DNA from 2 places in the Butyrivibrio sp. AE3004 genome. Region 2 is predicted to be linked to the other one. Evidence: a T-box and tRNA genes for the amino acid it is inferred to sense, from the RefSeq annotation. Region 2 holds a T-box; the other holds one or more tRNA genes.

Region 1 (11,830 bases), on a different contig from region 2:
CGTCTGCCAATTCCGACACTTCCGCAAATAAAATATTAAGTTTGTTGCTAGAGCTGGACTCTAATGCAGGAAAAGGGACTTGAACCCTCATGATATTGCTATCACACGGACCTGAACCGTGCGCGTCTGCCAATTCCGCCATTCCTGCAAGCGACAATAGATATTGTAGCCACTAACTATCATTTTGTCAACTAATTTTTATAAAGAATATCCGCTGTTTTTAATAATTCACTAAAACTTCTGTATTTCTGGGCATATTGTATTAACGAAGCAACCAAAACAAGGAAACTTACAAGTCCCACAAACAGCATCGGTGCTGATGGATATGACAGCAAACCTATAACTGCAGCAGCAAAACAGATAATAAAAGCCGAAATGATAATAATTCTCCTCAAAAGTTCCTGCTGCACCATCTCAATAAGAGCAGTGATTTCCTTTTTTTCTGCAAGAAGCATTTCATCCGATAAAAGATCAAGCTCAAGTTTCTCAATTCTCTTAATTCTGTCCCTGATTCTTTTTTCCATACTCTCTCCTAATCTATATGCGCAAATTTTTATCTGAATCATGCCGGTCTGTTGCCAATACCGTTAACCAATCATGCTTCGCATTATTGGACGATACCTGACTCATCTATAAACGCATTTTTACGCCTCAATCAATACCCCCACCGAAAACAACATCCAGTATCATGCGATTAACTTCATTGCTTGCCTTAACTCCGCGTACGCTGTAGCATTCCGCAGAATCCGGAAGACACTCACCGCAGACATCTACTGCCAATATATCACTTCCAAATCTTTCCTTCAAATATCTAAGACTATTTTCAAGCTTTTCTATACTCATATTACCCTGATCCCAGTTGGTTGCTATCTCATCAGAATGCAAAACGTCCTTATCAACGGATATGTATACTTTTCCTATCTCATATTTCTCAAGTTCACAGACATCATCTATAAAAAAGGCCCTGTCTTCATATTCAGGAAACTCACTCTTTGTTTCCTTTATAAGATCCTCATCCGCGCCTATAATAAATACTCTGAATAACTCATCTTTGTCTTTTAAAGTATTTAAAATCCAGCTTCCGCAGGACAAAACTTCTCCATAGGATGTCCATTTCATATCAGTATGATGATCAAATACCACCAGGTCAAACTTCAAGTTTCCTCCAGCAGGAGTATTTTCGCACATAAGATCAATCAGGATATTCGACATATAATGGTAATTGCCATTGTCAAAAAATCTTACTAAAGAAAAAGAATCTGATGCTTCAAGGCATTTTTTCTTTATCTCCTCCCTTGCATAATCGTCGCATATACAATTTGTTCCTGATATACTTTTTAAGCTTACATATTGGCTGCCTGTATTATCAATTAAAAGAGAACGGGAGCTCTCTTTATAAAAATCGAAGCTCTCGTTCTCATAAATTCCCGTAAAATCATAGACTGTAATGTTCATGTTTACTTAGCCAGCATTTCCTTCAAGTGAAGAAGTGCATCCTCCTTGATAATACATTTTGCAGTTTCCTCGATATGAGTCTGCTCTGCAGAGTTCATCATAAGTTCCTCAGCATATTCAAGACCGCTTCTGCGAAGATCATAAATTGCATTTTCTCCGTCAGGTTCAAGTACCAGAGTCACATAGTATTCTTCGTCTTCCTTATAAAGTTTTGATGATGTGATCGGAAGACTGTATGAAACCTTGGCAAATCTTGCAGCGGAATTCAGGTCCTTAAACCTTGCCATGTATCTTTCGGTGTTAATAATAGGCTTAGCCATCGCCTCAATCTGCGGCTCCGGTTCTTCTTCCTGGTCATATATCTGTTCAATAAGTTCAGATACATGTCCTATCATCTCATTCAATGCCTGACCTTTATCGGAACCTGTCTTAGCCTTAATGGAATCGACTCTCTCCTGAGTCATCTCTCTTAGTATCGCCTCAGCTGATCCTCTGATTCTGTCTGCTGATTTCTGTATATCTTCATTCGTCATCTTAATTGCAAAGATACGAACGCTGCCATCAACCATCATATTCTTACTCATCATGAGTACTTCTGTTTCGGGATCATACCCCAACTGCTCGCCAACTTCCCTGTTCAGCTGCGCCATAAACGGAACAGTTCTTTTCTCTCCATTCATGATTGCTTCAGGGGTGAGGCCTATTTCACGTAGCTCCGATGCCGCAATACTGCATTCAACAGTCGTATTATTCATTTTAACGATTACCATAAAGCCTCATCTCCTTTCCGTTTAAAAAATGAATTCGTACGTTATGTGATTATAACTCATTATGTTAGCACTGTCTAGTACTGAGTGCTAATTGTCGCATAATTTGCTATTCCTACTATTATTGTACTATATATTTCGGTGCAAAGCACTAATTTTATTACATAATTCTTGTACGAATATTTACAAAACAGGTACACGCTTTTTTCTCATAAATAATAAAATAAATCAAGAAACTAAAATTTGTAGAAAAATCCCGCAATATCTTCATAAGATTATATAAAGAAAAACCCTATAACGAAGACTCTCCCCCAAGTGTCTCCATTATGGGTTTTTCATGGTGCCGTAAAAATATTTATCTCTTTAACTGTCTCAGTTCATCAAGCAATGTATCGGAAACTGTGATAACACGGCTGTTTGCCTGGAAGCCTCTCTGAGTAATAATCATATCCGTAAACTCAGCCGATAGATCCACATTACTCATTTCGAGGGATCCGGAACTGATATATCCGCCATCATCATCGACGTACATCATTCTGGCGGGTCCTGAGTTTCCTGTGGCTTTATAAAGGTTTTCTCCCTCTTTTGACAACCCTGTTACATTTGCAAATTCAGCAACTGATATTCTGCCTGCAAATCTGTTCTGGCCATTACTGTACAGTCTTGTAATGGTGCCGTCTCTTGCTATTGCAACTCCGTTCATGTCGCCCTCGGGATAACCTTCACCGTTACCATCTTTATCACCTCTGTGAGCTTCAAGTGATGATCCGGACATTCCGTTCTTAGGTGCATAGTTGAATGTTCCGGAAAAATCAACCGAAACAGATCCTGCTGCCGCCGCATCTCCCTGGAAATTAAGCTGGAACTGTCCCTGGGTATTGTCATTAGCACTTACAAATGCACCCGTTGTAGGATCATAAACAAGATTTACAGTGGTATTTTCTGCTACACCGCCTTCAATAAGCTGATGATTTTCATCATATATTCCGGTAACCGTTGCCCTATAAGTCGAGTCATTATTATCTCCGGCATTGTCAAACTTAAATCGTGCAGTATATGTTTTACCATCATTTCCGTAGAACTCAAGGTCTACTGTCCTTCCTCTGTCAGAAGAAAGGAGATTATCCGTTCTGCTTATGATTCCTGTTATTCTTGCGTCGGTTGTAGGTGCTCCGGCCATTTTTTCCAAATTGCCCTCATCATCCAAAGGAAGAACCTTTATTCTACCGGTTGCTCCGGCAGCTCCACCCTCCTGAAGTGAGCCTCTTACATAGAAACCGTCGGCTCTTGTTACCAGGTATCCTTCGGCATCAACAGTAAATGAGCCGTCTCTTGAATATGTCATCTCTCCCTTTTGATTTTCAATAACAAAGAATGAATCTCCGGTAATGCTAAGATCAAATACATTATCTGTCTGCTGTATGGATCCCTGCTTTTCTATGTTTGTCATAATGGCTGAATATTTTGCACCAAGACCGATCTGCTTGGCATTTGTTCCGCCTCTTACCGCTGTAGGTCCTGCAGCTTTTCTTGCATTCTGGTAAAGAAGATCACCGAATGTGGTCTTCTGGGCTTTATAAGATGTGGTATTTACGTTTGCAACGTTATTACCTATAACATCCATCTGTATCTGATGTGTCTTAAGTCCGGCAACTCCGGACCACAATGATCTCATCATAATATCACCACTTTCGAATCTGCATATACTTAAGCAGGATTCCCGAAACACTTTTACTTTACGTTCAAGAAGTCATATTTATACCTACACCTCTTATTTCGGACAGATATGTAATTTTCTTAAGACTAAATCAATAAAAAGTGTTTGGCGTATTTCATAAACAGCCACGCTGCAAAGTTATCCGTTCTGAAATGAGCAGTTCTCGGACGAGGCGATGATTTCCAAAATAAAAAAACAGATAAATGCCGATTGCTCTGAATAACATGAAATGAGGCATTTATCTGTTTTTGAATTTATGGAAATCACAACGTAGACGAAAACAAACATTTCAAAATGGATAACTTCGCGGCAAGGTGCAAGGAAAAGCTGCCCATTTTTATAAATCTTATTAAAAATCCTTGGAACTGCCGTTATTAAACTGCAATTCCTGGTTTTTGATGCTGACTTTTGTTCCGGGACCAATTGATGAGGTTAAAAATGCGTTTGATCCGACTACGGAGTCATGACCGATTACCGTCTCGCCACCAAGTATTGATGCTCCCGCATAAATTGTTACATTATCTTCGATAGTGGGATGTCTCTTTTCACCCTTAAGCGCCTGACCGCCTCTCGTTGAAAGAGCACCGATAGTAACACCCTGATATACTTTTACGTGCTCGCCGATGATTGATGTCTCACCAATAACAATGCCGGTTCCGTGGTCTATCATAAAGTATTTTCCGATTGTTGCTCCGGGATGAATATCTATTCCGGTAACGGAATGCGCATACTCTGTCATGATACGAGGAATAAGCGGCACCTTTAAAAGGTACAGTTCATGCGCCATTCTGTTAATGGCAGTCGCAAGGAGCCCGGGATATGAAAGGATTATTTCTTCTTTACTGAAAGCAGCAGGATCCCCGTCATAGGTAGCCTGAAGATCGGTATCTATAAGTTCTCTTATATGAGGGATTTTTTTGAAAAACTCATGTGTTATACATCTGGCACCGCAGGTTAATGTCTCATCCGTAGCATGCTGATAGTCTTGGCCATGTCTGAATGCAATCGCTACCTGCTTTTGCAGATTGTAAATAGCGTCCTCAATAACAACAGCAACACGATTTGAGTCATTGTAGCTCCTGTAAACTTTATCTCTGAAGTAACCCGGATAAATAACTCTCAGCAGCTTTTTTACTATATCAACAACCACATCTCTGTCGGGCTGATTGAAAATCTCCATCTGATCAACATCTCTGCCGTTGTTGTAATCATCAAGTATCAGCTCAACGATACTCTCGATTTCATTTCTAAGAATCTGTCGTTCTCCTATATCCATAGTCTCTCCCATCCTATTTTTCAATTCGTTTTTATCATTTTGATCTCAGATTTTTTGCCGTAAACCTTTTCATCATGCGCCATTCTATATGGAACAATATAATAATAATATTTCCTCTTACGCGCAAGCTTTTTATCTACATATACAAGCTTTTGCTGGTTTGTCACGGTGACGATTTTTTTATAACCGTTCTTTTTTGATGTAGAACGATATATCTCATACCCGGTTGCGCCAACGGATTTTGTATAGTTTAAAGTAGCGAACTTCTTTGAAGCCTCAATTTCTCCCCAAGTTACTCTTGATGGCGCATAATCCTCAACTTTGGCTCCAAGAGCCTTTAATGTCTTCTTATATGAGGTAAGATCATCGGAAGATACATACATGGTGACATTTTTCGTAGTACTTATTGTCTTGGTATAATCAGAATCATCTTCGGTAAATGCAAAAAGCTGAACCCAGTAATGAACACCGTTCACCTTGCAATGTCCTATCGCGCACACATTATAATTGGTACTTAACATATTTCTGCGATGTCCCTGTCCGGAGTAGTAATTGTTCATCTCAAGAAAAGCATCAAAAGCTTTGGCAGCAGTTTTATAGCCGTAGGCAATGTTTTCTCCCGCATATTTAAAATTATAGCCCGTATCAGAAAGAACGCTAAAACATGGCTTTCCATTTGGCCTTTCATGATTGAATTTAATCGCTATCTCAGCAGCTCTTATCATGGCAAGTTTCTCAAGGTTGTAATCATAGGCCAGTTTGCCGATTCCCTGTGTGTAAACCTTCTGTGTGTTATTTGCATTCCATAGCCAGGTATCCTTACCGGTTCTGAAATCATTGATCATTTTCTGCATTTTCCTGGCTGAGCTTTGAGCATATTTCACCTTAAGCTTAACCTTTGAAATCGGAAATCTTGTAGCGGTTTTGGACTCAGACTCCTCGGATACCGTATCGTTGTCAAAGCCCTTTATCATATATGTATAAATACCGCCTTCCTTCATTGCATCACCGTCAATATAAGAAAGCGTATCCGAAGAAACAGTAGCGATCAGTTCATAGGGATTGCTCTTTTTCTGTTTTCTGAAAATATAGTACCCCGTAGCACCACTTGCCGCTCTCCAGCTGATTTTAAGCCCTTTATATTCGTTTGAAATATCCGTTATAAAAGGTTTTCCGATCTTATTCTGAACAGATGCCTGTGTGTTATCATCCGCCCTTACAGTCAAAGTCCCCTGCGAAAATTCCGCCGGGGACATTAATAAAACAGCCGCTAGCGCAGCTGCAATCACTTTATTTCTACCACTAAAAACTTTTTTCATAAACTCCCCCATCGTTATTTCATTTGACCTTACCGATGATAAGAATTACTACGTTTTTTCCAAGCTCTCATAATTCTAAACATCATTTTTATTATAATTCAAAAAAAAAATAAAAAAAGTTGTTGCTTTTATTTTTAAACCGTGATAATATACCTTTTGTCGCCGGGGTGTAGCGCAGTTGGTTAGCGCGCTATCTTAGGGAGGTAGAGGCCGCGAGTTCGAGTCCCGCCACTCCGACTATTAAAAAGCTGTAGATGCAAATCTGCAGCTTTTTTGTTTATATTCTAATTTTTCTTTTGTATTAGTTTTTTCTTTTGTATTAATCCCCAATTTGATAAAATTGTATTGCTCTTTGCCGGATTGCTCTTTTGCAGAAATGAAGCAATTAACATAATCCGTAAAGGGTAAGAACAGAACAGGATAATTCATGTTATGAATAAAAATACGGTAAAAAACTTAAATATAGGAATATACGCCCACGTTGACTCAGGAAAGACCACTCTGTCAGAGGCACTTTTATTTCTTTCAGGGGCCATCAGAAAGTCCGGAAGAGTCGATCACGGCGACACTTTTTTTGATACATACTCACTTGAGAGAAGCCGCGGTATTACGATTTTTTCAAAGCAGGCAGAGCTTGATTTTTCAGAGAACACTCATGTCACACTCCTGGACACTCCGGGACATGCTGATTTCGCACCTGAAACCGAGCGTACTATGAAGGTTCTTGACTACGCTATTCTCATTATCAGTGCAGCTGATAAAGTAACATCCCAGGTTCAGACACTGTGGAAGCTTCTTGAGCATTACAAGGTACCTGTTTTTATTTTTGTAAACAAAATGGACCAGCCACAGGCAGATAAGGACGCAGTTATTTCCGATATAAGGAAAAGGCTCTCCGAACATGCCTTGGATTTTTCAGCGTTTTCACCGGAGGATGATGATTTCCAGGAAGAGCTTGCTGTCTGCGATGATGAGCTTTTAAACGCATATCTGGAGGAAGGACACAAGGTCTTAGATAGCGATATCACAAACCTCATATCAAAGAGGAAGTTGTTTCCATGCCTGTTTGGAAGCGCACTAAAAATGGAGGGTGTTTCCGAGCTTATATCACTGATAGACACCTACGCATATCCCCCATCCTATCCGGAGGAATTTGCCGCACGTGTTTACAAGATATCAAGAGACCCTGGTGGAACAAGATTATCCTGGATTAAGGTTATGGGCGGAACCCTTCATGTACGCGACGTGCTGTCACTTTCAAAAAAATCCGTTGGTGGCAAAGGCACCTCACAAACCGAAGAAAGCTCTTTAGAAAAGGTTGACCAGATACGGGTTTATTCGGGAGAAAAATATGAGCTCCTGCAGGAAGCCCCTGCCGGAAGGATCATTGCCGTAACAGGTCTTGACTCATCCCATGCAGGTCAGGGACTTGGGAGCCTTAAAGGTGAAATGGCAGGACTCTTACAGCCTATTCTTTCATCCAGAATCATTCTTCCTGAAGGAGCCGATACGTTCAAGGTTTACAGGCAGTTATCTGAATTGTCTGAGGAAGAACCTCTTCTTTCGGTAAAAAAAGATGAAGTAACAAACGATCTCTCTATCCAGGTCATGGGCGAAGTCCAGATGGAAATTCTAAAACACCAGTGCAGAGAACGTTTTGGTCTGGACATTGACTTTGGCCCCGGTAGTATCGTTTATAAAGAAACCATCAAGGCACCCGTCGAGGGAGTAGGTCATTTTGAACCTCTCCGCCACTATGCAGAGGTCCATCTCATGCTACAGCCGGGTGAGCCCGGAAGCGGCCTTTCCTTTAATGCGGATTGTCCTGTGGATGACCTTGCGGTAAACTGGCAGAACCTTATCCTCTCACATCTTGAGGAATTCAAAATACGCGGGATTCTCACAGGTTCCGAAATCACAGATATGAAAATAACCATGATAGGCGGACGATCCCATTTAAAACATACAGAGGGCGGCGATTTTCGTGAAGCCACGATACGTGCAGTGCGTCAGGGGCTTATGATGGCTGAAAACATTCTGCTTGAACCTGTATATGATTTCACTATTGAACTTCCTTCCGATTCTGTAGGGCGTGCACTTAGTGATATGCAGAAAATGGGCGGTACAACTAATCCTCCGGACTTAATGTCTGATGGAAGCAGTGTTATAACCGGCTCCGTTCCCGCAAGTGAGCTGCATGACTATGCCAAGGAACTGCTGTCGTATACCCATGGAAGAGGACGCCTTAATCTCTCTCTTAGAGGATACGAGCCCTGTCACAATGCTGAAGTCGTGATTGAGGAAAAGGGCTATGATCCAGAGCGTGATATCGAGCAGCCCACAGGCAGCGTTTTTTGCTCACATGGTGCAGGCACCGTCATTCCATGGAACGAAGTTCGAGATTATATGCATGTTGATACCGGATGGTCACCGGAAGGGTCTAAAAACACATCCTTTTCTGAAACAGATCTGACAAGACTCGGTGATGCCCTTCAGAGCTTTAAATCCGACGAAATAAGAAAAGAACAGGAACTGACCTACGAGGAAAGAACAAAAGCTTACAATGCCACAATACAGGAACTGGATAGCATTTTCGAGAGAACCTACGGACCGGTAAAGCCCCGTTATGATGCAAAAGCTGATGAAGAAAGAAAGCGCAGGGCTGCAAATAAAGCCCCCGAAAAGAAATACCGGGCTCCAAAGGACTTAAATCCAGAAAACTCATACATCCTCGTTGACGGCTATAACATAATATATGCAAATGAAGAGCTCAGAAAACTTGCTGAGCATGATATGAAATCAGCACGTGACAAGCTCATGGATATTCTCTCAAATTTCCAGGGCTACAGAAGAGAGATTGTCATACTCGTATTTGATGCCTATCGTGTTCCGGGAGGGACCGAGCATGTACTTAAATACCACAACCTTGACGTTGTATTCACAAAGGAGGCTGAGACCGCTGATCAGTACATCGAGCGCACTGCCCATAAATACAGCAAAAAGAACAGAGTAACCGTTGCCACATCAGATGCCATAGAGCAGGTTATCATTTATGGCGCCGGAGCTATCAGAATGTCAGCAAATGACTTCTGGTACGAAATAAAAAGAACAGAAGATGAAATCAGAGAAAAGCTCACGTAGAAAACCACGTGAGCTCTTTTTTATTATAGAAGTTTATGTATTCTATCCCAGTCAAGATTTAAAAGACAATGCTTCAGCTCTGCTATCTTTTCTCCTTCTGCAGGCGGAAGTTCATACATTTTCAGTGAGTCCAGAGTCATTTCAACAAGTGAAAAATCCTCTGCCCTGGAAAATTCTTTCAAAGCTGTCATGGCATCCATCAGCTTTTCCTCTGATATCTTCTCTTTTGTGCCTGGATACATATGCTCTGTCAGCACCTTTGCATAAAGCCTGTATTCATCTATGAAGGCCTTATGCTGGCTTTTTATAAACTTGAAATTATTATCAACTCCGGCCCTTTCCAAAGAGGCAGCCATCATAGAAAGCCTCATTGCGCCGATAATTCTTGATGTACTTTTTATTCCGTGAACTTTTATTTTATAATTCGTAATATCATTCTCGTCGATATACTTTTGGAGCTCCTCTATATTGTTTTCCACATATTCCAGGAAAATGTCTACAGAAGAGAGATAGGAGTCGGCTGTAACAGCGTTCTTAAGGCCCTCATGAATATCAATGAGCGGTTCGTGGAAAAACCATTTGGGAAGCTTTTCCTCCTCTCTTTTCACCTGCTCCGTTATCTCATTATCAACATCATCGCCCCGATCTCTGCCGTCTATACTCTCAGCCTCATAGGTTATTTCCACTCCGGGTATTCCATCCTTATCCCATGCTCCAAGTACACGCAGAATCGGTATCGTATAATTTTCATCATTTACCTTCATGAAAAGCATGATGACCTGATTTTTGTTGAATTTTAAAATTACATCACTTCCACGTAATTTAGTGGATGCAAGTTCAATAAATTTGTCGGTAATTTCATTTATATTCTCATCATCAGTGACTATCGTAAACATTACCATTCTGATATCCCACTGATAGTTGCTTAAAAAGCGATTGAGAAAACGATAAATTGTCCTGAAGGAATCATTATCGGCATTCAAGGCACCGCGGCCCATATTTCTTTCGTTAAAAATAATCCTCAGATTATCAAAGCTGCTGACATTGCTCACAGAGGTCTTTTCGCTCTCTTCTTCATAAAACGAGCAGCCATGCTTACCGTTCTGTTTGGTCCTGTAAAGAGCTGAATCCGCCTTAACAAAAAGCTTTAAATAGCTTTCTCCGTTCTCAGGGACCTCTACAGCACCACCGGAACAGCCAAGCGGGATTTCGATATCTTTCCCGACAAACTCACTTGCAGATTTATTGATTTCGTTATTAAGAAATTCTACCTTTTCGGCTATTACACTCTGATTTGTCAGATTTTCGCAAAAGACAATGAACTCATCTCCGCCTATACGTCCCGCAATATCCTCTTTCCTTATAACGGATTTGATAAGCTCAGCAAATCGTATAAGTATCCTGTCGCCCATATCATGTCCGTACAGATCGTTTACCAGCTTAAAACTGTCCAGATCAAGAGCAAGAAGCGTTCCCTTTTTCTTAAGACAAATCCCGTTTAAAACACTCTCTGCCGCTGCCTTGTTCAAAAGCCCGGTCATGGCATCAATTTGTGCTGCTGCCTTAAGGCGTCTGTTTTCATCAACATTATCCAAAACCCGTTCTATTCTCTTGATAAGAAGAGCCGCTTTTACAGGCTTTCTGATATAATCAGCCGCTCCCTGTTCAAGCCCCATGCTCTCACTGTCATCACTCTCATCGGCAGTCATAAAAATAAAGGGAATTGCAGGATCTATTTCTGTGTGAACTATGCTCTGGAGATCATATCCCGACATAGAGGGCATCTGCAGATCAGACAGCACAAGATCTGGCAGGCACTCATCAAAAACTCTGATAGCTTCTTCTCCGGAAGATGCCAAAAGGGTCTCATACTTGTCCTTCAGAACATTTTCCGTAAGCCGCAAAATTATCTCTTCATCATCTACAATCAGTATTTTTTTCATAGATTCGCTCCTTAACTAAAAGCATTAAAATAAAAACACAGACTGACTGCATTGTATTAAAATTTTAGGATATAACCGCAGATGTATTCAATTAAGACAGGCTAAAGCCTCTATAAAAATTTGATAAAGCATAAATTTATCAAAATATAATAAATGACTTGTAAATTGATTTTATTCTTGTTAAAATTCAATGCAACTGTTGTTTAATGTGT
Region 2 (11,830 bases):
ACTTCATGGTTTCTGCCCATACAGACCTCCGGATCTGAAAAATGATTGATGCTACATATCAATATTAACACTATTTTTGAACGGTTACATGATAAAATATTTTTATGGAATATAGTCTGATATAAACTGCAGTTTATAGAGGTGCAATTATGTACAATGAATCAGAGATTAAACACATAGTCAGCAGGCAACGTGATTTTTTCAGAACAGGAAGAACGCTTGATACAGAGTGGAGGATAAGACAGCTAAAAAGGCTTAAGAATGCTGTTTTAAGGCATAGGAAAGAGCTTGAAGCAGCGTTATATGATGATCTGGGAAGGTCACCTCTGGAGGCATATTTTTGTGATATAGGCAGTCTTATTCTTGAAATCAATGAAGCTATACATGGACTCCATAGATGGGCAAGACCCGAGACTCATTTTAGCGGAATTCATTGCTTCCCAAGTTTGATCAGCAAGGTATATAAGATGCCGTATGGCGTTACTCTGATAATAAGTCCATTCAATTTTCCGGTTCTCCTTTCACTTGGGGTACTCTGTGCAAGTATGGCAGGCGGGAATACAGCAGTCATAAAGGCAAGCTCCAAATCCGAAAGGTGCACAGCTATTCTGGAAAAAATCATAGCTGAGATTTTTCCGCCAAAATATGTCGTGGTTATAGGTGGCGGACATGATGTGGCTGATTTGTGTCTTGAGCAGCGTTTTGACAAGATTTTTTATACAGGATCTCCGAGAGTGGGAAAGCATGTTATGGAAAAGGCATCGAAGAATCTTACACCTGTTGCTTTGGAACTCGGTGGTGAGACCGGTAACTGGTGCATAATAAGAAAAGATGCAGATATAAGGGATGCCGCAAGAAAGATTGCTTTTTTCAAACTCTTAAACAGTGGGCAGATATGTATAAACATAAACCAGATTGCAGTTGCGGAAGAAATAAGAGAACAGTTCGTTTGTGAATTAAAGAAGGCATTTTCAAGGCAAATAGGTGAAAACTGTCTGAAAAATCCGGAATATCCAAGGCTTATAAATCATGCAGCATATGAGAAGTGTCGGGATACTGCTGAAAAATACAGAGACAGGATTATTTATGGCGGGTACGGTGATGAGACTTCCTTGAAGTATGCACCGACAATAATATGTCCCGTGGATATTGCTGAAGATATAGTTAACAAGGAACTGTTCTGTCCGATTCTTCCGCTTGTACAGTATAAAGATGAGGATATTGATCATTTGTTACATAGTATATCTATGCGGGAACACGGACTTGCTTTATATATTTTTACTAGTGATACAGACTGGGCAAAACAGGTCATGCAGAGAATGCAGTATGGTGGTGGATGTATAAACGAGGTTTGCCTTCATATGATGGTTAAGGGCGTACCGTTTAATGGCGTAGGTCATTCAGGTATGGGGGCTTATCATGGGGAATGGGGATTTAGAGAGTTTACTCATCCTTCGACAGTTCTTATCGGATCGACTAAATTCAATATGTCCATGCGGGAGCATCCCTATGACAGGTTATGGAAAAAAATACTGATTGAGTTCTTTGAAAAATGATGAAGCATATATACGCAAGTCAGCATTTCTTCAGCATAGTCAGTATGAAGTCTGTAACAGACGGTTATTCCCAAAATAGTTCATCGAGTGTTTTGTCCAAAGCTTTACATATTGCTATACAAAGCTTTATTGTTGGATTGTAGTCACCTTTTTCGATAGCACTGATTGTTTGTCTTGAGACGTCGCATAGTTTTGCCAAGTCTTCTTGAGACAAATCCTTAGCGGCTCTGGCAGATTTTAATCTCAAATTTTTCATGGCTTTAGTCCTCGCTTACCTTGTTTTCTTTAATCTGCTTAATACCTATAACAACTGCCAGTGTTATAAACGTTATTGCCATCATAGCGCTGGTGGATACCTTGGAAATCAAAAGTTGCCAGAAGTTTTCATTATGTTCGCTTTTGTCAAAATAGCGAGAAATGGTGGATATAAATTCAATAAGTTGAATAATACCGATGGCGATACAGACTCCAAAATAGCTTTTCCAACTCTGCCCGAGATAAAAAAAAGCATCATGCCATATCGAATAAACCGCAAAAACAAGGAAGCTGGTCATCACAACGATAATGAGTAATCCGCTTAATACATACGGTGGAAGAACCTTACCTGCGCATGTATCATACACAATAATTCCACAAAGCAAAATAATCATTGTAAAAAAGGCCCTTTTATATGCATCGGCTCTGATTTTTTGCTGCATTTCATCATATTGTTCATTTTTCTGTCTGCGCTTTATTATAAGAGCGAGCAGAACTACTATTACTGCATAAAATATTAGTAATATCAAAGATTCATTCATCACATTTTCCTCCTGAAGTTTAGTCAATTTTAAATGCGCATTTGGCTTTGTGATTTTATAATATTCTCTCATTAGAATAATGTCAAGTATATTTGACAATATTCTAATGAAATATGTGCAATATATTTTACATTCTAATAATCACCTCAGATGTTGGATGCGTAAAGTGAGTTATGAAAAAGCTTGATGGACATTTGTTGGACAGGATGAAATACATTATATTAAAAAAAACAACATGATCGAGGAGGCAAAAATGATTGATATTCAGTACTTATTGTGGTTACAAGAGATCAGAAACGCGACCGGGGGACTTTTTGATGAGTTCTTTAATAGTATTTCAAAGGTTGCAGTAGATGTTATGCCGTTCTTACCATTTATCATTTTTTGGTGTGTGGATAAGAAATGGGGGTACCGTTTCCTTATGACTTTAGGAGTCGGAGAAGTAGTAAACGGAATAATCAAATTGACGGTTTGTGCTTATAGACCTTGGATAAGGTCAGATCTGATCGAGCCGGCAGGGGATTCTAAGTCGGCAGCGACAGGCTATTCTTTCCCCAGCGGACATACTATGAGTGGGACGTGTACCTATGGTACAACATTTGCCTGGCAGAGAAAAAAGAGGTCATGGGTGGCAGTAATCTGCGGTGTTTTGATAGCTTTGACCGGTTTTTCAAGGAATTTTCTGGGAGTACATACTCCACAGGATGTGATCGTAGGTTTTACAGAAGCTGTGATAGTAATCTGTATAGTTGGAGTTGTTCAGAAGAAAATAAATGGTGATGATAAAATACTCGATATTCTGTCAGTAATTGGAGTTATTGCTATTATAGGAGCCCTGATATATATCACTCAAAAGCCTTATCCTATGGATTATGTGGACGGTGTGCTCCTTGTAGATCCCGGAAAGATGATGAATGATAGCTTTAAGGCATGTGGTGCATTTATAGGACTTTTGGTGGGAAGCTATATTGAGCGCCACTATATCAGGTTTGAGATTCCGGTTGGGGCCAAAAACCTTCCTATTCTTGCATTTGTAGGATTCATTATAGCTTTTTCCTGGAAGGAGTATTTTGCACCGGCGACAATTGTTGCAGCACTTGGCGGACATTGGGGCAATTTCGTAGCCAGATGTATTTTATGGTTCTTTGTTGTAGCTGTTTGGCCGGTGGTTATACAAAAAGAATGCGATTGAAAAGGGTTGATTTTTTGTAAATAAGGGTTAAAATTACAACAAATGCAGAGAACAGAAATAGTAGATATCTTGAGACCTTCAGAGAGGAGCCGGCCGGTGAGAGGCTTCGGTTTTCGGATATTGAACCCGTCTGGGAGCAGCAGAAGGGAAAACTGATTATTTCAGAAACTTCTGACGGAGGTCACCGTGATCATAGACATGTGAGTATCAGCTCACAATGAGGTGCAGGTTTAGAGTGTAGTGTATTAGCCTGAATTTAGGTGGTAACGCGGATATTATTATTCGTCCTAAGTGTACAAGTAAGGTATACTTAGGACGTTTTTTTTGAAAGGAGCTTAGTATTTATGAAACTTAGTAAATTAGTAGGAGTACGATTCAAGGAAAAGCCGGCATATTGTGTAATCGACAGCCACACTTTCAGTCTTCGCGGAGGATATGTTAAGCGTGTGTCTAACGGTATTTTTTCACTCTATAATCCAATGAAGAGAGTTACCCAGAATATTGAGAGGATTTTAAGAGAGGAGATGGATGCTGTAGACTGTCAGGAAGTTATGTTTCCTGTTGTTCTTCCCGGTTCACTCTGGGAGGAGTCAGGACGTTATACAAGTGTCGGTGAAGAGCTCCTTAGATTTAAGGATCGTAACGACACACCTATGGTGCTTGGTATGACACATGAAGAGGCAGCCGTTCACCTGGTGAGAGAGTATGGCAGTACTTATGCAAACTATCCTTTCTCGATTTTTCAGATTCAGACAAAGTATCGTGATGAAGCCCGTCCAAGAGCAGGTCTTATAAGAGTTCGTGAGTTCACAATGAAGGATGCTTATTCTTTTCATACATCGCAGGAAGACCTTGAGCAGTACTATGAAAAAATGGCAAGAGCCTATGACAGGATTTTCGAGCGCGCAGGTGTTCCCGATGTTATATCTGTTAAATCTGATTCAGGTATGATCGGTGGCAGCGTATCTCACGAATACATGCTTCTTACGGATGCGGGTGAGGATTCAATTGTTCTTTGTGATAACTGCGGTTACAGCGCAAATATGGAGGCAGCTGATACAACTGTTGATAATTCGGGATGTACGCCTGCTGCTGAGCTTAAGAAGGTTCACACTCCGGGTTGCAAGACAATCGAGGATGTTTGTGCATTTTTAAACAGCAAGGTAGAAGAATCCTGCAAGGCAGTTGTTTATCAGTTAAATGCTACAGATGAGTATGTTGTTGTATTCATTCGTGGTGACTACGAGGTCAATGAGACAAAGCTTACTAACTATCTCCATGAGGATGTTCATCCTGCAGAGATTACAGAGGATTCAGGACTTGTTGCAGGCTACTGCGGACCTTATCAGCAGAATGCAAAGTGCAGGATTATTTATGATAAGTCTTTGGAAGGAATCGAGAATCTTTGCTGCGGTGGTAACGAAACTGACTATCATTACACAGGACTTAATATCAAGAGAGATATCGGAGATGTTGAGTATGTTGATGTCAGCAAAATCCGTGATGGTGATATTTGTCCCTGCTGTGGCAAGAAGACGATCAGAATCAGCCGTGGTATTGAGGTTGGTAATATCTTCCAGCTTGGCACAAAGTACTCAAAGAGCATGGAAATGTCATATACAGATGAGGATGGTACATCAAAAACACCTATTATGGGATGCTATGGTATAGGTGTAGGACGTCTTGCTGCAAGTATCATGGAAGCCTGCCACGACGAAAAAGGACCTATCTGGCCCATCACTGTTGCGCCATGGAAGGTGCATGTTTGCTGCATGAGAAGAGATGATGATGCATGCAGAGAAGCAGCAGACAAGATTTACGAAGAGCTTACAAACATGGGTATAGATGTTCTTTATGATGACAGAGATGTCCGTGCCGGTGTTATGTTTGCTGACGCAGATCTCCTTGGTGTTCCCGTACGTGTTATCGTTGGACCCAAGGCTTTGGCAAACGGTGAGATTGAGCTTTCTACCAGGGATAAGAGTGTACAGCTCTCCGTTAAGAAGGAAGACATTATCATTGAAACAAAGAAACTCATGGATTCATTGTATGAAAAAATAAATTCAAAAGTTAAGAGTAAAATATAAGGGGCTACGTGTAATTGAGAATTGATTTTAGATTATGTCAGTGATTGTAAGCATGATACAGAACCCGGATGCGCTGTTAAAGCTGCATTAGAAAGTGGCGAACTGTCACTTGAGCGATATAATCTGTATAAATCGTTAAGTAATGAAAATACAAAGAACTATGCCAGAAAGAAATATCAAAATGGGCAAAGGCTGCAAAGAAGATGAAAAATTCAAATCTTTATACAATCTTAATACGAGAGAGCAATGTTTAATATAGTCTTATTTGATTAGGAGTTAATATCTAGATAAGCGATAAGACCTCATAGCTGTTTTTATGTAATGTAAGAGGTCAACAGGAGTTTATATATGATATTAATAAAAAGTGTAAAGGAGAGGCTTACTTCCTTTCAGATTATTATTTTAGGGTTTGCCGGTGTCATTTTGCTGGGGGCATTTTTTCTTATGCTGCCGGTATCATCAGGTATGGGAGTTGTTACATCTTTTGATAAGGCTCTTTTTACATCTGTATCAGCAGTTTGTGTAACTGGACTTGTTGTAGTTGATACAGCTACATATTGGTCGTTTTTTGGGCAACTTGTGATTTTGATTTTGATTCAGATCGGAGGGATGGGGGTTATTACAGTCGCATCTCTGATGGTGATGCTCGCGGGAAGAAAAATCAGTCTTATGCAGAGACAGACTATGCAGAATGCAATTTCTGCTCCACAGGTAGGTGGAATTGTAAAGCTTACAAGATTTATTTTAAAAATATCTTTTCTGGTTGAAGTGGCAGGGACCGTGCTGCTCCTTCCGGTTTTTGTGCCCTCGTATGGCATACAAGGAATATGGATGTCACTATTTCATGCAGTTTCAGCCTTTTGTAATGCCGGTTTCGATCTGATGGGAAATAAAACAGGCAAGTTCAGTTCACTGTCAGCTTTTTCCGGTAACGGATATCTTAGTTTAGTCATTTCAATGCTGATAGTAATAGGTGGTATCGGCTTTGTCACTTGGAAGGATGTTATATCCAAAAAAACTGCTTTTAATGAATACAGAATGCAGACCAAGGTGGTTATAGTGACTACCATGATTCTTATAATCATTCCATCAATTATTTTCTTTTTTGCGGAATTTTCAAGTGCTCCTTTGGATAAACGCATTTATATGTCGATTTTTCAGGCAATTACGCCCAGAACGGCTGGATTTAACACAGCTGATTATACGAAAATGACGGACGTGGGACAGGGTATAACTATGATTCTCATGCTGATCGGAGGGGCTCCGGGATCAACTGCCGGAGGTATGAAAATAACTACAGTGGCTATTCTTTATGCCAATGCCATTGCAGTATTTGGAAGTAAACCAAATGCTAATATTTTTGGCAGAAGAATTGAGGACTGCATAGTAAAAAGTGCATCTACAATTTTTTTTATGTATGTGACCTTTTCCATAGGTGCAGCAACAATTATTAGCATGATAGAAAAGCTTCCTATGGAGACCTGTATGTTTGAAGCTTTTTCAGCTATCGGAACAGTAGGCCTTACGCTTGGGGTTACACCGTCACTTTCGTCTTTTTCGCACATTTTGTTGATGTCGCTTATGTTTTTTGGCAGAGTCGGGGGATTGACCATTATATTTGCCGCCTTTTCACACAAGGATAAGAGTATTCTCAGATATCCTACTGAGAACATTATGGCGGGATAAGGAGTAAAAAATGAAATCTATACTAATAATCGGAGTAGGTAATTTTGGAATGCTTATTGCCAAACAGGTTCATGAGCTTGGACATCAGGTTATGGCAGTTGATAAGGATGAAGAGCGAATTAACGAGGTTCTTCCTTACGTTACAAATGCTCTTATAGGAGATAGCACAAATGAGAGCTTTCTACGGTCTATAGGAATAAATAATTTCGATGTGTGCATTGAAACTATAGGAAATGACTTTCAGAGTTCACTTGAGACAACTTCACTTTTAAAGGAGCTTGGCGGGAAAAAGGTGGTTTCAAGAGCAAACAGGGAGGTACAGGCAAAGTTTCTGTTAAGGAATGGAGCAGACGAAGTGGTTAATCCGGAAAAAGAGATGGCTAAGTGGACTGCTATAAGGTACACATCAAAGCATATTCTGGATTATGTCAAACTGGATGATAATCACGCTATATTTGAAGTAAAACTTCCAAGGGACTGGATAGGAAAAAGCATAAAAGAAATAAATATCAGACAAAAATTTGGAATAAATATTATGGCAATCAAAGAGAATGGTGATATGAAACTGACAATTTCGCCGGATGATGTATTTGAGGAGGGACAGACTTTACTGGTATTGGGAGAACATAAAGCGATACAAAGATGTTTCCATATATGAGTGGAGGTTTATAATTATGTTAGAGGGTATAGTCTTTATTGCAACGATTCCATTTTTTCTTGGGGCTTTTTATATTACAAATAGAGTGTTTTCCTTTATTTGGGGTATTGAAGGACCTAAGGGTGAACGAAAAAAGAAAGGGATAGTTCATGACCTACGAAACACGAGCAGAAAGCACAATCCCGGCTGAGCATGTACTTGTCTGCCTGTCGCCTTCACCAACGAACAGAAAGATCATTGATGAGGCATCAAAGCTGGCAAAAGCTTTTCATGCAAATTTCACTGCACTTTATGTGTCCAAAACGCAGGAGGATAATCTGCCTGCGGAGGATTCTGCCAGACTTCAAAATAATATAAGACATGCAGAGGATATAGGTGCGACGATAACAACAGTAATTGCAGAGAGTATACCCTTTGCAATTGCAGAGTTTGCCAGAGTTTCGGGAGTTACGAAAATTGTTATAGGACGCAGCAATACAAAAAGATATCATTTTTGGGAGAGACAAACTGTCACGGAACAGCTTATTTCAATTGCCCCCGGTATCGACATATATATTATTCCCGATTCAAAAACTAATAGCAAAATAGAGCAAAGCAGCAGATTTGCAGAACATATTGCTCCTACAGGAAAAGATATTCTGATTACTGCAGCTCTTTTGGTAGGGATGACTCTGGTTGGAATATGCTTTCGCAGGCTTGGTTTTACCGAATCCAATATTATAACGGTATACATCTTTGGTGCTTTACTCAGCGCCATTCTTACGAGGAGTCATTTTTGCAGCCTTATAAGTTCATTTTGCAGTGTTCTTCTGTTTAATTTCTTTTTCACTGAACCAAGGCTCACTTTTCATGTATTTGAACCCGGATATTTTGTCACTTTCATAATAATGCTGGTAGCTGCCCTGCTGACAGGTTCTTTGGCTTACAGATTAAAGGATGTGGCCAGAGAATCTGCTCAGTCCGCTTTTCATACAAAGGTATTATTTGATACCAATCAGCTTCTCCAAAAAAGAAGAACTGCTGATGATATTTTAAAGGTTATGGCCAATCAGGTGATTTTGTTGCTTGATAAGGATGTAATAATATATCCTGTGGAAAATGGCGAACTTGGCGAGGGATATATTTATCTTAGCGATGGTGACGGTAATGGGACACCTTTTCGGGATCATAATGAAGACGAGGTTGTAAAATGGGTTCTTGAAAATAAGAAAAGAGCCGGAGCTACGACCAAGGTTTTTAATAATGCAAAATGTCTGTATCTGGCTATCAGAATAAACGGAACTGTTTATGGAATAATGGGAATAAACGTTGGGAAAAAGGTTCTGAGTTCGTTTGAATACAGTATCCTTCTGTCTATACTTGGTGAATGTGCACTTGCTTTGGAAAATCTCAACAATGAGAAAGCCAAAGAAGAAGCGGCACTAATGGCCCAGAATGAAAAGCTGCGGGCAAATATTCTAAGGACTATATCACATGATCTAAGGACTCCACTGACATCAATATCGGGAAATGCAAGTAATCTCTGCAGCCATTACAAGTATCTTGATGATGAGACCAGAGAACAGATTTTTTCTGACATCTATGATGATTCCGAATGGCTTATACAGCTGGTTGAGAACCTTTTATCCGTAACAAGAATAGAAAATGGGGAGATGCAGCTGAATAAATCATTGGAAGTTCTTGATGATATTGTAGATGAGGCAATTAAACACATTGACAGAAATAAGGCGGACCATGAGATAAATATCAATTGCGCAGATGATCTTGTCGTTGCGGAAATGGATGCAAAACTAATTACGCAGGTTATAATTAATCTTGTTAATAATGCAATAAAGTATACCCAGAAAGGTTCCAAGATCGATATTTCATATGGGGTAAAGGATGATCTGGTTTATGTGAATGTTATAGATAATGGCCCCGGAATGGATGACAATATGAAAGAGCATGCCTATGATATGTTTTACACCGGACATAACACTGTTGCGGATGGAAAAAGAAGTATGGGACTTGGACTTGCCTTGTGCAGATCAATAGTGGAGGCTCATGGAGGAACTATTGAAATAAGGGACAATTATCCTTCGGGGTGTATAATAACTTTTTATCTGAAAAAGAAAGATGTGTGTATAGATGAATAAATTTCAGATTTTGGTAGTGGAGGATGATCCTCCGATCAGAAACCTAATAGCTACAACTTTAAAAACTCATGACTATAAATATCTGTTGGCGAAGGATGGAGAGGAAGCAATTTTACAAGGCTCAACGCACAATCCGGACGTTGTTTTTCTTGATTTGGGACTTCCGGATATTGATGGAGTTGAGGTGATAAAACGAATTCGTGAATGGTCAAATATGCCAATTATTGTGATAAGTGCCAGGAGCGAGGACGAAGATAAAATAGAAGCGCTTGATGCAGGTGCAGATGATTATCTCACAAAGCCTTTTTCTGTGGAGGAACTTCTGGCAAGACTTCGTGTAATGCAAAGAAGAATAGCCATGCTACAGCCGGACAATGATGTTGCAGAGAGTTCTGTTTATGAAAACGGAAAACTGAAAATTGATTTGGCGGCAGGCTGCGCTTATAAGAACGGAGAAGAATTGAAGCTTACTCCTATTGAGTATAAGCTTCTCTGCCTTCTTGCAAGGAACACCGGAAAAGTACTTACGCACAAATATATAACACAAAAAATCTGGGGTAGTGCCTGGGATAGCAATGTTGCGTCACTTCGAGTGTTCATGGCCACTCTCCGGAAAAAACTTGAGGACAAAAACGATAATGCTGTTTATATTCAGACACATGTCGGAATAGGCTATCGGATGCTTAAGGTGGATGCAGGATAAAACCGCAAAGCAGCTCATATCTGAGCTGGGAATAGGGAATGCAGTACTAAAGCATATAGTCTGTTGAGGTGAGTAAATAAATGATATTTATGGAATATGGTCCGGATCAAAGTGATACGATTATTTTACTGCATGGTGGAGGATTATCATGGTGGAATTATCGGGAAATTGCTGAGTTATTACAGGGAGAGTATCATATTATTCTTCCGATTTTGGACGGACATGCAGGAAGTGACAGACCATTTACGACAATCGAAGAGAATGCAGAAGAGATTATCCGGTTCATTGATGAAAAATTATCCGGTTCTGTCCTGCTGATTGGAGGGCTATCGCTGGGAGGACAGATCCTGTTGGAAATGTTATCGAAGCGCAAAAATCTCTGCTCTTATGCACTTGCAGAGAGCGCAGCAGTTATTCCTTCAAAGCTGACGAATATGTTGATCGCACCGACCTTTGGGTGTAGCTATGGACTCATTAAAAACAGATCTTTTTCCAAATTACAGTTTCAGTCTCTGCACATAAAACCGGATTTGTTTGAAAACTATTACCGGGATACCTGTCAAATTAAAAAACAGGATATGATCGCATTTATGAAAGAAAGTACAGCTTATGTATTGAAGGATTCTATAAAAGAGTCATCTGCTATAATCCATGTGTATGTCGGTGAAAAGGAAAAACGTGAGATTCTTCTATCTGCCAAGGCCATTTGCCGGATAATCCCTTCATGCAAGCTGCATCAGATGGACGGTCTTAGGCATGGAGAGTTTTCAATTAACCATGCGGACAGGTATGCGAATGCGATACGGCAAATAGTTAAAGGCGAATAATACCATACATGATAAATGAAGTTGACACATGCCCATAGCGGAATTATGAGGTTGTTTTATGCTACGTGATGCTGATATCAGGGATGGCCTTTGTGACTATCTTGAAACAAAATATGGTAAGATACGCTTCTTTGAAGAGCTTACTATGGGAAAATCCAGAGCGGATATTGTCATGGTTACAGAACAAGG

The links. The T-box of region 2 lies ahead of BV60_RS0101780 (proline--tRNA ligase). A T-box ahead of a tRNA ligase gene usually reads a tRNA of that ligase, here a tRNA-Pro.
Region 1: it has a tRNA-Pro gene. The T-box ahead of BV60_RS0101780 (proline--tRNA ligase) is inferred to sense a tRNA for this amino acid. The anticodon was not compared.

What each region holds. Positions count from the first base shown of each region.
Region 1 is NZ_JNLQ01000002.1:816,761-828,590, reverse strand. It holds tRNA gene BV60_RS0106790 (tRNA-Leu) at 1-25, opposite strand, end outside; tRNA gene BV60_RS0106785 (tRNA-Leu) at 65-148, opposite strand; gene BV60_RS0106780 (hypothetical protein) at 192-524, opposite strand; gene BV60_RS0106775 (hypothetical protein) at 652-1,455, opposite strand; gene BV60_RS0106770 (adaptor protein MecA) at 1,458-2,225, opposite strand; gene BV60_RS0106765 (flagellar hook protein FlgE) at 2,578-3,900, opposite strand; gene BV60_RS0106760 (serine O-acetyltransferase) at 4,289-5,215, opposite strand; gene BV60_RS21765 (CAP domain-containing protein) at 5,236-6,534, opposite strand; tRNA gene BV60_RS0106750 (tRNA-Pro) at 6,698-6,771, shown strand; gene BV60_RS0106745 (translation factor GTPase family protein) at 6,967-9,675, shown strand; gene BV60_RS0106740 (diguanylate cyclase domain-containing protein) at 9,699-11,618, opposite strand.
Region 2 is NZ_JNLQ01000001.1:332,239-344,068, reverse strand. It holds gene BV60_RS0101805 (DUF2804 domain-containing protein) at 1-20, opposite strand, end outside; gene BV60_RS0101800 (aldehyde dehydrogenase family protein) at 150-1,556, shown strand; gene BV60_RS0101795 (helix-turn-helix transcriptional regulator) at 1,621-1,812, opposite strand; gene BV60_RS0101790 (DUF6442 family protein) at 1,817-2,353, opposite strand; gene BV60_RS0101785 (phosphatase PAP2 family protein) at 2,607-3,545, shown strand; T-box leader at 3,584-3,838, shown strand; gene BV60_RS0101780 (proline--tRNA ligase) at 3,890-5,632, shown strand; gene BV60_RS23635 (hypothetical protein) at 5,654-5,839, shown strand; gene BV60_RS0101775 (TrkH family potassium uptake protein) at 5,981-7,318, shown strand; gene BV60_RS0101770 (potassium channel family protein) at 7,329-7,976, shown strand; gene BV60_RS0101765 (DUF4118 domain-containing protein) at 8,126-10,111, shown strand; gene BV60_RS0101760 (response regulator transcription factor) at 10,104-10,814, shown strand; gene BV60_RS0101755 (alpha/beta fold hydrolase) at 10,895-11,641, shown strand; gene BV60_RS0101750 (sce7726 family protein) at 11,700-11,830, shown strand, end outside.